2 regions of the Nocardia sp. NPDC088792 genome follow, and region 2 is predicted to be linked to the other one. Evidence: riboswitches for the same ligand, from Rfam matches in the RefSeq annotation. Region 2 holds a riboswitch; the other holds the start of a gene.
What was found. A riboswitch is a leader RNA that binds a small molecule or an ion and turns the genes downstream of it on or off. The one in region 2 is predicted to bind S-adenosylmethionine.

Region 1 (5,703 bases), on a different contig from region 2:
GGAAGGCGTCCTCGAGGAAGTCGGCCGAGGTGGTCATGAAGGTGTTCGGCATGGTGCCGCCGACATTGTTGACGATGATGTCGAGGCGGCCGAGTTCTGCGGCGGTGGCGTCGGCCAGGCCCGCGACCGTGGACAGGTCGGACAGGTCGGCGGGGATGGTGATGGCCTTGCGGCCCAGGGCGCGGATCTTGCCGGCCACTTCGTCGAGCTGGGTCGCGGTGCGGGCGGAGAGGGCGACATCCGCGCCGGCTTCGGCGAGGGCGAGGGCGGTGGCGGCGCCGATGCCGCGGCCCGCGCCGGTCACGACGGCTACGCGGCCGTCCAGTCGGAAGGTGTCCAGGATCATTCGGGGGAGCCCTTCTATGGGTGACGACAGTCACAAGCAGCATTAAGCAGTTATTCTTAATCGTCAAGGAGGAGTTCTTTATCCACTGGTTGGCCGCTATGGTGCACACACAAGACAGGACGGAGGACCGAGTGGCAGTGAACGACGCGCGCGAGCGGATCATCCTCGCGGCGGAACAGCTGATCGGCGAGCGCGGGCCCGCCGTACCGCTCCGCGATATCGCCGCCGCGGCCGGACAGCGGAACAATTCGGCCATCCAATACCACTTCGGATCCCGCGACGGGCTCATCGAAGCCGTCGTCGAGCACCGGCTCGCCACCCTCGAGATACGACGGCTGGAACTGCTCGCCGAACAAGCCGGCGCGGGCAGCGCACCCGGCGTGCACGGGCTACTGGAAGCCCTGGTCCTCCCCATGTTCGAACTCGCCGAACGACACGGAATCCACCATTACGCACGGTTCTTCGAGCAGATCCACACGCACCCGGCGGTCACCGACGCCGCCAACCTCGACAGCGAACGACGCACCTCGGTGCGGGTCATCATGCAGCAGCTCGACCGCGAACTGAACCACCTGCCGAAACGCCTACGAATACGACGATTACGCGCACTCCCGACCGTGCTCTTCGCCCTCCTCGCCGACCACGAGCGAGCCGTCGAAGCCGAGCGGGCCCGGGCCGGAGACGTGAACGCCTGGGGCGAGGTCGTCGACATGCTCGCGGGCGTCCTCACCGCCCCCGTGGCCGAACGCGCACCGTTGCGCTGAAAGCCGAGCCGCGGATGCGAACGGCCCGGCCGGATGATCCGGCCGGGCCGCGAAAAGTGAAGCGCTGAAACGGATTACCGCTGATAATCCTGCGGCGGATAGTCCTGCCGCGGCTGGAATCCCTGCTGCGGTGCATACCCTTGCTGCTGCGGGTGACCCGGTTGCGACCGATACCCGGCAGGCTGTGCCGGGTTGTCCTGCGGGTTCGGGGCGGGGTACGGCGACGGCGCGGCCTGGCGGGGCTGGTTCGGATACTGCGCGGGCTGACCATAGTTCGGCTGCGGCGCATAGCCGTTCGGTCCGTTCGGCGAGCCCGGCTGAGCGTAATTCTGTGGCGCCGGCTGCGGGAAGCCCTGCTGCGCGGGCCGGCCGAACGCGGGTTGGGCCGCCGGGTAGCTCTGCTGCCCCGGTTGTGCATAGCCGGGCTGAGACTGTGGGTAACCCGGCTGGGCGGGATAGCCCGGAGTGGCCTGCCAAGCCGGTTGACCCTGACCGGGTTGCGGTTGCGCGCCCGGCAATGGGGCGATGAGGGGTGGTTCGGCGTCCTGGCGTTTACGGACGGCGAAATAGACGCCGCCGCCGAGAACTATGACGACCGCGAGGCCGATCAAGCCGAAGAGGTGGCCGATGACGCGCACCCCGACCCTGATGAAAATAATGAGGAGGATGGCGCCGACAGCGGCGAACGCACCCCCGATTCTGCCGCGGCCATTCTTCTGGCTCATATGGACTTGCCCCCGAATCGAAAACTGTTGCCGGGGCAGCATACCCACCGCGCGGACCGCTCGCAGCGGGAGGAGGACGGTGGGTGACCTGGCAGGTTCGGTGCCGCGCGGCTACCGTTGATGCTCGTGGACACCGCTGCCGACGCCGATTCGCGGGAGCATTCCGTGGGCGAGACCTCCAGCCTCCCGGCGCACCCCGCCGCTGCCGCCGGTCGGCCGCGCTGGCTGAGCGCCGGATTGCCGCTGCTCGCGGGGGGTGCGGTGGCAGGCGGGCTGGCGCTCTTGCATTTCCGCGATCCGCATCGGGCCGGGTCGTACGGAGTGTGCCCGTTCTATGAGCTGACCGGCTATTGGTGCCCGGGATGCGGTGGCTTGCGTGGCTTGCACGATCTCACCGATGGCCGCGTGCTCGACGCCATTCACAGCAATATCCTGTTGCTGCCACTGATGCTGGGATTCCTTGCCTGGTGGGGTTCGTGGGTGTTGCAGGGGTGGCGTGGGCAGCGAATTCCGGGTCTGCCGCGGATATTGCCCAGATCGGCGCTGTGGATAACCGTCGCATTCCTGGTCGCTTTCACCGTATTGCGTAATTCGCCGTGGGGTACCTGGCTCGCGCCCGTATGACCTTGCGGCGTGCCGGGTCGAGTGAACGAGAACGGCAGGGGCATGCTCTCGGTATGAGCCAATCACTGAAAGAACGCGTGCGCGCCAAATTGATGCGCCAGCTGACCGAAGACGGGCCGCTCGATCTGGACCAGGACGACGTCCGGCAGCTGTCGGTCCAGGATGACCTCGTACTGCTGAGCGCCGTCGAGGACGACGATCCCCTCGTCGAAGAACTAGCGGCCCGATACCTGGTGCCGTAGTTCAGAAGCCGCAGGGCGCCGCGCCCTCGGCGCCTTTGCCGAACGGACGGGTCTCGGGGACCGGGTTCCAGTGTCCTTCGGCGCGAGCGTAATTCCAGGCCGGACCCTTTTCGACGAGGGTCGAGACGGCGTCGATGAGCCGATCCACATCGGCCGCGGTGGTACCGAGGCCGATGCTGGCGCGCAGGGCGGCATCCACACCGAGACGGGCGAGCAGCGGATGCGCGCAGAAACGGCCGTCGCGGACCCCGATACCGTGCTCGGCGGACAGGTAGGCGGCGACCTGGCCCGGCTCGAAACCGTCGACGGTGAAGGCCACGATGCCGACCGCGTCGGTGCTGTCCCGCCAGATACGCAGGAAGTTCACGCCCGGAACGGTTTTCAGGCCGTAACGCAGGCGGTGGGTGAGGTACTGCTCGTGCTCGAGGACCGTCGTCGCGTCGAGAGCGGCCAGCGCGTCACAGGCCGCGGCCAAGGCGGCCACACCGAGCACATTGGGGGAACCGGCCTCGTGCCGCTGCGGGGCAGGGGCCCACTCGACACCGTCCGCGGTCACCGAGCGCACCGCGCCGCCACCCGCCAGATACGGCTCCGCCCGGTCCAGCCAGTCGCGGCGGCCCACCAGCACACCCGCACCGAACGGCGCGTACGCCTTGTGCCCGGAGAAGGCCAGGTAATCGATGCCCGTGGTCTGCAGGTCGATGCGGCGGTGCGGGGCCAGCTGCGCGGCATCCACCAGGATGCGGGTACCGCACTGATGCGCGATCCACGCCAGCCGCTCCAACGGCAACAGTTCCCCGGTCACGTTCGAGGCGCCGGTAACCGCAAGCAGCGCAGCGGGTTTCGAGCACAACTCCGCGACCAGGCGCTGAATGGTCTCCTCGATGGTGTCCGCGATCGGCACCACGCGGCGGCCGTGCCGCGTCCAGGGCAGGAAGTTGGCGTGATGCTCCACATCCAGCACCACCGTGTCACCGGGCACGCAGGAGGCCAGCAGGTTCAGTGAATCGGTGGTGTTGCGGGTGAAGACGACCACCTGATCGTCGGCCGCGTTCAGGAAGCGAGCGACCGTGGCCCGCGAGTTCTCGTAGCAGTCGGTGGAGACGCGGGAGGCGTAGCCGGCGCCGCGGTGCACGCTCGCGTAGAACGGCAGCAGTTCCGCGACGCGGTCGGTGACCTGCTGCAAGGCGGGGGCGCTGGCCGCGTAGTCGAAGTTGGCGTAGGTGGTGGTGCCGCCCTGCACGAGGGGCACCTGCAGCTCACAACCCGAGACGGTGGCCAGCGGGGCACAGGTCTGGTCGGCGAAAGCAGTCATCACGAAATCCCATCGGATCCAGGGACGCGCGATCAGAGAAAAGAGTGATCGAGAGTCCGCGCTTGCCGCGCCCGGTCGGGCGACAGCCGGGTCGTCACCCGGAGCACCCCACCGCGGAGGAGGGTTGCCGACCAGCAAGCCGGGGCTGAACGCTGGTACTCATGACCTGATTGGAGAGGCTGGCAGATGCACGGCACGGTTGTCAACCCTGCCCGGCCGGTAAGGGCCCAACCCCGCCAGGAGTGCGGCGGAGGGCAGATCGCACACAAATATCATCCGAAAGTTGGATCGGGTGGGCCCCGAAGTTCGAATCGCGCGATCGTTGCTGGCGCGTACGGTTGGTGGAGAAGTTAGGGTAGCCAAAGGAGAGCGCCCGGGGAGTTGAAACGAGGTTGCTCGACCATGTTGGACACCACCGACACCACCACGCCCTTCTCGACGCTCATTCGCACCGCGACCGAGCAGCAGCACAACGAGGCCGAACACTCCACCTTCATGCGTGACATGCTCGGCGGACAGCTCGGGGTCGAGGCGTTCTACCGCTACACCGCGCAACTCTGGTTCGTCTACGCCGCCCTCGAAAAGCATTCCGCCGCACTGGCTTCCGACCCGGTCGCGGGACCGTTCGTGCGTCCCGAACTGGAGCGCCTGCAGTCCCTCGAGACCGACCTCGCCCACCTCGGCGGCGAGAACTGGCGCGCCGGACTCACCGCGCTGCCGTCCACCGCCGCCTATGCCGCCCGCATCGACGAATGCGCGCAGACCTGGCCCGCCGGATACGTGGTGCACCACTACACCCGCTATCTGGGCGATCTGTCCGGCGGGCAGGTCATCCGCGGTACCGCCGAAAAACTGTGGGGCCTGCCCAAGAAGGGCGACGGCGTGCGCTTCTACGTCTTCGACGAGATCTCGAATCCGGCCGCCTTCAAGCGCGAATACCGCGAGAGCCTGGACCGCCTGCCGGTCGAAGGCTCCGAGGTCGACCGGGTACTCGACGAGGCCCGGCACGCATTCACGCTGAACACGGACCTGTTCCGTGAACTTGGCGCGGAATTCGCCGCGTAACAACGAGATTCACGAAGGTCGCCGGTCTGTCGGAGGGATCGGCGACCTTCGCCGGATCGGCCGCGGAGACCGGCGCGTGGAAGCGGCTCTTCGCGGCTGAAAGACCGCCGGTCGTGCGCGCTGTCACGGCCGGCGGTCTTGCGCTCGCCGACGGGGATGCGTTCTCCGGTCCCGTGTTCGCGGTGCGCGAAGTCTTGCCTGCTCTTGCGCTCGCGGGGCGGGATGGGTTGCTATGAATCGGTGAGTATCGCGCTGCTGTTGAGTTTTCTGGGGCTGTGTATTCTGCTGGCCCTCACGCCCGGGCCGGATACGTTTCTGGTGCTGCGCTTCTCGATGGCGGGATCGCGACAGGGCGTGGCCGCGGCCATCGGGTCGGCATTCGGCGGGCTGGTGTGGGCCGTCGTGGTCGCGGCGGGGGTGGCGGCGCTGCTGGAGCAGTCGGCGACCGCGTATCGCACGTTGAAGGTGGTCGGCGGAATCTATCTGCTGTACCTGGGGGTTCGGGCGCTGCTCGCGCATCGGCGGGAGCAAGGCCGGGCCGCCGCGGAACTGGACGAGGTCGGGGCGGAGCTGGAAGAGGCTGGGGCGCAGCGGGAAACCGCCGGGACGCGGGCCGCGTCGT
Region 2 (5,703 bases):
CTCTCGATCTCACCGGATAGGTGGCCCCCGCTCTGCGGGACTTACGCCGATTACCGATCAGTAGCGTTTTGTGTGACCTTACGCACCCTCCAGCATGCGAAAACCCGGGCGAAGCAGCAAGTAGCTGTTTCGCCCGGGTTCGCTTCGGGGGTTCCTAGACCCCCACGTGCACGACCTCCGAACCTTCGAGCAGGTTCTGCGGCTTGTCCCTGATCATGAAGGCCACGATCGGGATGCAGAGCAGGAAGAAGCCCGCGCCGATCAGGAACGCGATGTCGTAGGAGTGGATGGCGGCCCGTTCCATCAAGTGGTCGACGGTCGCGTTGTTGCGGGCGTACCGGTCGGCCACCTGCACCGAGATGGTGGTCAGCAGCGCGGTACCGATGGAACCGCCGACCTGCTGCGCCGCGTTCAGCAGCGCACTGGCCACACCCGAATCCTCGGCCTCGACCTGATGCAGGGCCGTGGTCTGCATGGAGACGAACAGCCCGCCCATACCCAGCGCGATCAGCAGCATGGCCGGCAGCAGGCTGCTGGCGTAGCTGTCGCCGTACTCCAGCCGCGACAACCACAGCAGGCCCGCCGCACCCAGCACCGAACCCGCCAGCATCAGCGGCCGCGGCCCGATCCTCGGCAGCAGCGCCGAGGCGACACCGGCCGAGATCGCGATCCCCGCCGGGAAGGGCAGGAACGACACGCCCGCCTTCAGCGCCGAGTAGTGCTGCGTGATCTGCAGGTAGAAGCTCAGGTTCAGGAACATGGCGAACATGGCGATCGGCACCAGCAACGCCACCAGATACGACCCACCCCGGTTGATCTCACCCGGAATGCGCAGCGGCAGCAGCGGATTCGCCGACCGGCGTTCGATGGCCACGAACGCCACCAGCAGCGCGACACCCGCGATGAGCAGCCCCAGCGTGGTGGACGCGGTCCAGCCGTCGGAGGCCGCGCGGCTGAAGCCGTACACGATGGAGATCAGGCCCAGGGTCACGGTGACCGCACCTGGCAGGTCGTAGCCACCGGTCCGCGGCGCCGGCACATCCTTGATCACGAAGACGAAGGCGCCGATCAGCGCCAGCAGCGCGATGGGCGTATTCACCAGCAGCGACCAGCGCCAGTTCGCGAACTCGGTGAGCGCGCCGCCCGCGATCAGGCCGATGGCCGCGCCACCCGCCGACACACCGGCGAACACACCGAAGGCGCGGGCGCGTTCCTTGGCCTCGGTGAAGGTCACCGACACCAGGGACAGGGCGGCGGGGGCCAGCAGCGCGCCGAAGGCGCCCTGCAGTGCGCGGCCCGCGAACAGTTCGGTCGAGCTCTGGGCGAGCCCGGCCAGCGCCGACGCCCCGGCGAAGCCGACCAGGCCGATCATCAGGATGCGGCGCCGGCCCAGGTAGTCGGCCAGCCGGCCGCCGAGCAGCAGCAGACCGCCGAAGATCAGCGTGTAGGCGGTCAGCATCCACTGCTTGTCGCCGTCGCTGATGTGCAGGTCCTTCTGCGCGAAGGGCATGGCGATGGTGACGATCGTGGCGTCCAGCACCACCATGAGCTGCGCCATGGCGATGACGCCGAGCGCGAACCAGCGGCGCGAATCCGTTGCGCCACTTGATCTTTCTTCTAAATCGAGAGCGTCTTGCGAGGCTGTCATGTCGTCTCCTCACGAATGGGCCAGGGCGGTTGAGACCATACTGGCCCCCACCGACAATTGGCGTCAAGCGAAAAATGTCTGACTGCGACAGTTGTCATACGGCGACGCGATCCGCCCCGGTGGCGATACCATGGGAACCATGTCCGCCAATTTGTCAAGTGCCGGCTTGCTGCATCGCCGCAGCTCCGGGTTGCGCGAACGCAAGAAGCAGCAGACCCGGACACGGATCATCGACGTCGCGCTACAGCTCTGTGACGAGCAGGGTTTCGACGCCACCACGGTCGAGCAGATCGCCGACGCCGCCGATGTCTCCCCCCGCACCGTGAACCGGTACTTCGAGAGCAAGGAGGCGATCGTCATCGCCCCCATCGAAGGCTGGGGACAGGCACTTGCCGACGAACTGCGCGCCCAGCCCGACAGCGGCGACGAAATGGAGGCCCTGTTCGCCGCCTTCCTCGTCATCGTGGACCGCGTCATCGAGGCCGACGAGCCGGTGCCCTTCCGCTGGTTCCAGCAAATGCAGCGCATCAGCCGCGACAGCACCGCGGTCCGCGCCCTCAGCATGGAATCGGCCGACACCAAGACCCGCGCCATGACCGAGGTGCTCGCCGAACGCCTGCACCTGCCCCAGGACCACCTGACGGTCCGCATCATCGCCGCCACCTGGCACGGCATCGTGCGGGTCGGCATGGAGTGCGAATTCGACGCCGAGTCCGAGTTCCCGGACTGCACCACCGCCTCGACCGCGCGCATGCTGGCCGACAATGTTCGCGCCGCATACAACGAATTCCGACGTTGCTGCTGCAAATCGAATGTGGCAAGCCCCACTGCGGAAACAGGAGCGACCGCCCGCTAGAATCTCGCATCAGGTCAAGAGCATCAGCGCGTAGCCCCGGCTTGCTGATCGGCAACCCTCCAGCTGCGGTGGGGTGCTCCGGGTGAGGACCGGGCGCTCGAGGGCCGAGCGCAAGCGCACCTAGGAGGTTCCCGAAATGTGTTGTTGTCGAAGCCGATCCGTCTTCCGATAACGTCAGACTTCCGCCATTCGGCGACCTTGTTCTCCCGGAGTTGAACATGAGTGACTCGACCGCGCCCGCGAACCCCGCGTCCGAGGGCATCGACCCCTCGGAATGGTCCTTCGAGACCAAGCAGATTCATGTCGGCCAGGCCCCCGACGCCGCGACCGGCGCCCGCGCCCTGCCGATCTACCAGACCACCTCGTACGCCTTCCGCGATACCGACCACGCCGCAGCGCTGTTCGGGCTCGCCGAGCCGGGCAATATCTACACGCGCATCATGAATCCCACCCAGGATGTGGTGGAACAGCGCATCGCGGCCCTGGAAGGTGGTGTGGCAGCGCTGCTGCTGTCCTCCGGCCAGGCCGCGGAGACCTTCGCCATCCTGAACCTCGCCGGGGCGGGCGACCACATCGTCTCCAGCCCGCACCTGTACGGCGGCACCTACAACCTCTTCCACTACTCGCTGCCGAAGCTGGGCATCGAGGTCAGCTTCGTCGAGGATCCCGACGATCTGGCGCAGTGGAAGGCGGCGGTCCGCCCGAACACCAAGGCCTTCTACGGTGAGACGGTCGCCAACCCGAGCAGCTCGATCTTCGATCTGCCGGGCATCTCGGCGGTCGCGCACGCCGCGGGCGTGCCGCTGATCGTGGACAACACGGTCGCGACCCCCTACCTGCTGAACCCGCTGCAGCACGGCGCGGACATCGTCGTGCATTCGGCCACCAAGTACCTGGGCGGGCACGGTTCGGCCGTCGCGGGCGTGATCGTGGACGGCGGCACCTTCGACTGGACCGTGAAAGACGCTGCGGGCGAATCGAAGTACCCCGGCTTCACCACCCCGGACCCGAGCTACCACGGCGTGGTGTTCGCGGACCTGGGCGCACCCGCCTACGCACTCAAGGCGCGCGTGCAGTTGCTGCGCGATCTGGGTTCGGCCGTGGCGCCGTTCAACGCCTTCCTCATCGCGCAGGGTATCGAGACGCTGAGCCTGCGGGTCGAGCGGCACGTCGCCAATGCGCAGGCGGTCGCCGAATTCCTGACCGGGCAGCCGGGCGTGACCACGGTGTACTACGCGGGACTCCCGGACTCCCCCTGGTTCGAGCGCGGCAAACAACTGGCCCCCAAGGGTGTCGGCGCCATCGTGTCGTTCGAACTGGCCGGCGGCATCGATGCGGGCAAGAAGTTCGTGGACGCCCTGACCCTGCACAGCCACGTCGCTAACATCGGGGATGTGCGCTCGCTCGTGATCCACCCGGCCTCCACCACGCATTCCCAGCTGACCCCCGAGGAGCAGCTTGCTTCCGGTGTCACGCCTGGTCTGGTGCGTCTGGCCGTCGGTATCGAGGGCCTCGACGACATCCTGGCGGACCTGCGGGCCGGGCTGACGGCGGCGGCAAGTTGACCGTGAAAACCACCTCGAGCACCTCCCGGCATGCGGCGGAACTCCTGCTTCCGCCGCCCGATGGGACGCTCGGCAGCATTGCGATCGGGGATGTCCGGCTGGAGAACGGCGACGTCATCCCCGACGTGACGCTGGCCGTGCAGCGGTGGGGCGAACTCTCCGCGAACGCCGACAACGTGGTGCTCGTGGAGCATGCGCTGACCGGTGATTCGCATGTGGTCGGCCCCGCCGATGTACATCACGTCTCGCCGGGATGGTGGGACGGCATCGTCGGGCGGGAAGCGCCGGTGGACACCCGCGAATGGTGTGTCATCGCCACCAATGTGCTCGGCGGTTGCAAGGGTTCCACCGGGCCGGCATCGCTGGCGGCGGACGGAAAGCCCTGGGGCGCACGGTTTCCCGAGATCTCCATCCGTGACCAGGTGGCCGCCGAGGTGAAGCTGTTCGACCGGCTCGGCATCGACCGGCTGGCCGCGGTGGTCGGCGGGTCCATGGGCGGTATGCGGGTGCTGGAATGGATGGTCGGCAGCCCCGAAAGGGTCGGCGCCGCACTGGTGCTCGCGGTCGGCGCGCGCGCCACCGCGGATCAGATCGGCACCCAGACCACCCAGATCGCCGCCATCCAGGCGGATCCGGACTGGCAGGGCGGCAACTACCACGGCAGCGGCCGCACCCCGATCGCCGGCATGGGCATCGCGCGGCGCATCGCGCACCTGACCTACCGCACCGAGTTCGAGCTGGATCATCGTTTCGAGAATCATGCCCAGGGGGACGAGAACCCTTGGGCGGGTGGGCGTTACGCGGTGCAGTCGTACCTGGAGTATCAGGCCGACAAGCTGGTCGCACGGTTCGATCCGGCCACCTACGTGCTGCTCACCGAGGCCATGAACCGGCACGATGTGGGCCGTGGCCGGGGCGGTATCGAGGCGGCGCTGGGTGCGACGCCGGTGCCGTGTGTGATCGGCGGCGTGGATTCCGATCGGCTGTACCCGCTGCGCACGCAGCAGGAGCTGGCCGAGTTGCTGCCGGGCTGTAAGGGCCTGGAGATCGTGCGCTCGCGGGACGGGCACGACGGCTTCCTCACCGAGACCGAGGCGGTCGGCAAGCTCATGACCGAGGCCATGGACCTGGCGCGGGCGGCGCGTTCCGCACGCGAATGACACTGCGCGTGCGGCCGAACGGCACTGACGTGGGCCGAATGACATTGCCGCGAGTGAGCCGCATCACTGACATGTGCCGCGCGAATAATTAGGGTTTCCTTCGAATATGCGCGCACGTTCCCCCATAGAGGGTGCGCGCTAACGTCGCGTGTCGAGTCTGTTTCGTGCGAATTGTCGTGAAGCACTGCCGGTTTCGCGCGCATGAATCCGCCGTAACCGTCCCGTAGAGATCCTTCTGCGAAGCGCCGCGGACGATTACTGTGTCAGGCATGGCAGCCTTCGATGACCTGGATCTTCGCACTCTCGTCGACCTGCTCAACGACGAGGAACAACGCGAATTACGCCCGGCCGTACTCCGGGTACTGAACCGACTTCCCGACCAAGAGGTACTCCGCCGCGAGCTCTGCCGCCGCCTCACCTCGGTCTGACCGCCACCCGGCGGCCGGGCCACCCGACCACCCGCTGAATTCCGGC

Region 1: linked by a shared signal. The riboswitch ahead of ACIP5Y_RS34515 (aminotransferase class V-fold PLP-dependent enzyme) and the one ahead of ACIP5Y_RS43950 (bifunctional o-acetylhomoserine/o-acetylserine sulfhydrylase) in region 2 are both predicted to bind S-adenosylmethionine.

Annotation. Positions count from the first base shown of each region.
Region 1 covers NZ_JBIVKC010000005.1:501,693-507,395, forward strand. Annotated here, with positions in the region: gene ACIP5Y_RS34490 (SDR family oxidoreductase) at 1-346, opposite strand, end outside; gene ACIP5Y_RS34495 (TetR family transcriptional regulator) at 478-1,110, shown strand; gene ACIP5Y_RS34500 (hypothetical protein) at 1,185-1,835, opposite strand; gene ACIP5Y_RS34505 (DUF2752 domain-containing protein) at 1,962-2,459, shown strand; gene ACIP5Y_RS34510 (hypothetical protein) at 2,513-2,701, shown strand; gene ACIP5Y_RS34515 (aminotransferase class V-fold PLP-dependent enzyme) at 2,703-4,016, opposite strand; SAM riboswitch class IV at 4,070-4,183, opposite strand; gene ACIP5Y_RS34520 (heme oxygenase (biliverdin-producing)) at 4,419-5,081, shown strand; gene ACIP5Y_RS34525 (LysE family translocator) at 5,322-5,703, shown strand, end outside.
Region 2 covers NZ_JBIVKC010000008.1:364,704-370,406, reverse strand. Annotated here, with positions in the region: gene ACIP5Y_RS43960 (MFS transporter) at 155-1,648, opposite strand; gene ACIP5Y_RS43955 (TetR/AcrR family transcriptional regulator) at 1,788-2,504, shown strand; SAM riboswitch class IV at 2,517-2,627, shown strand; gene ACIP5Y_RS43950 (bifunctional o-acetylhomoserine/o-acetylserine sulfhydrylase) at 2,723-4,069, shown strand; gene ACIP5Y_RS43945 (homoserine O-acetyltransferase) at 4,066-5,229, shown strand; gene ACIP5Y_RS43940 (hypothetical protein) at 5,499-5,657, shown strand.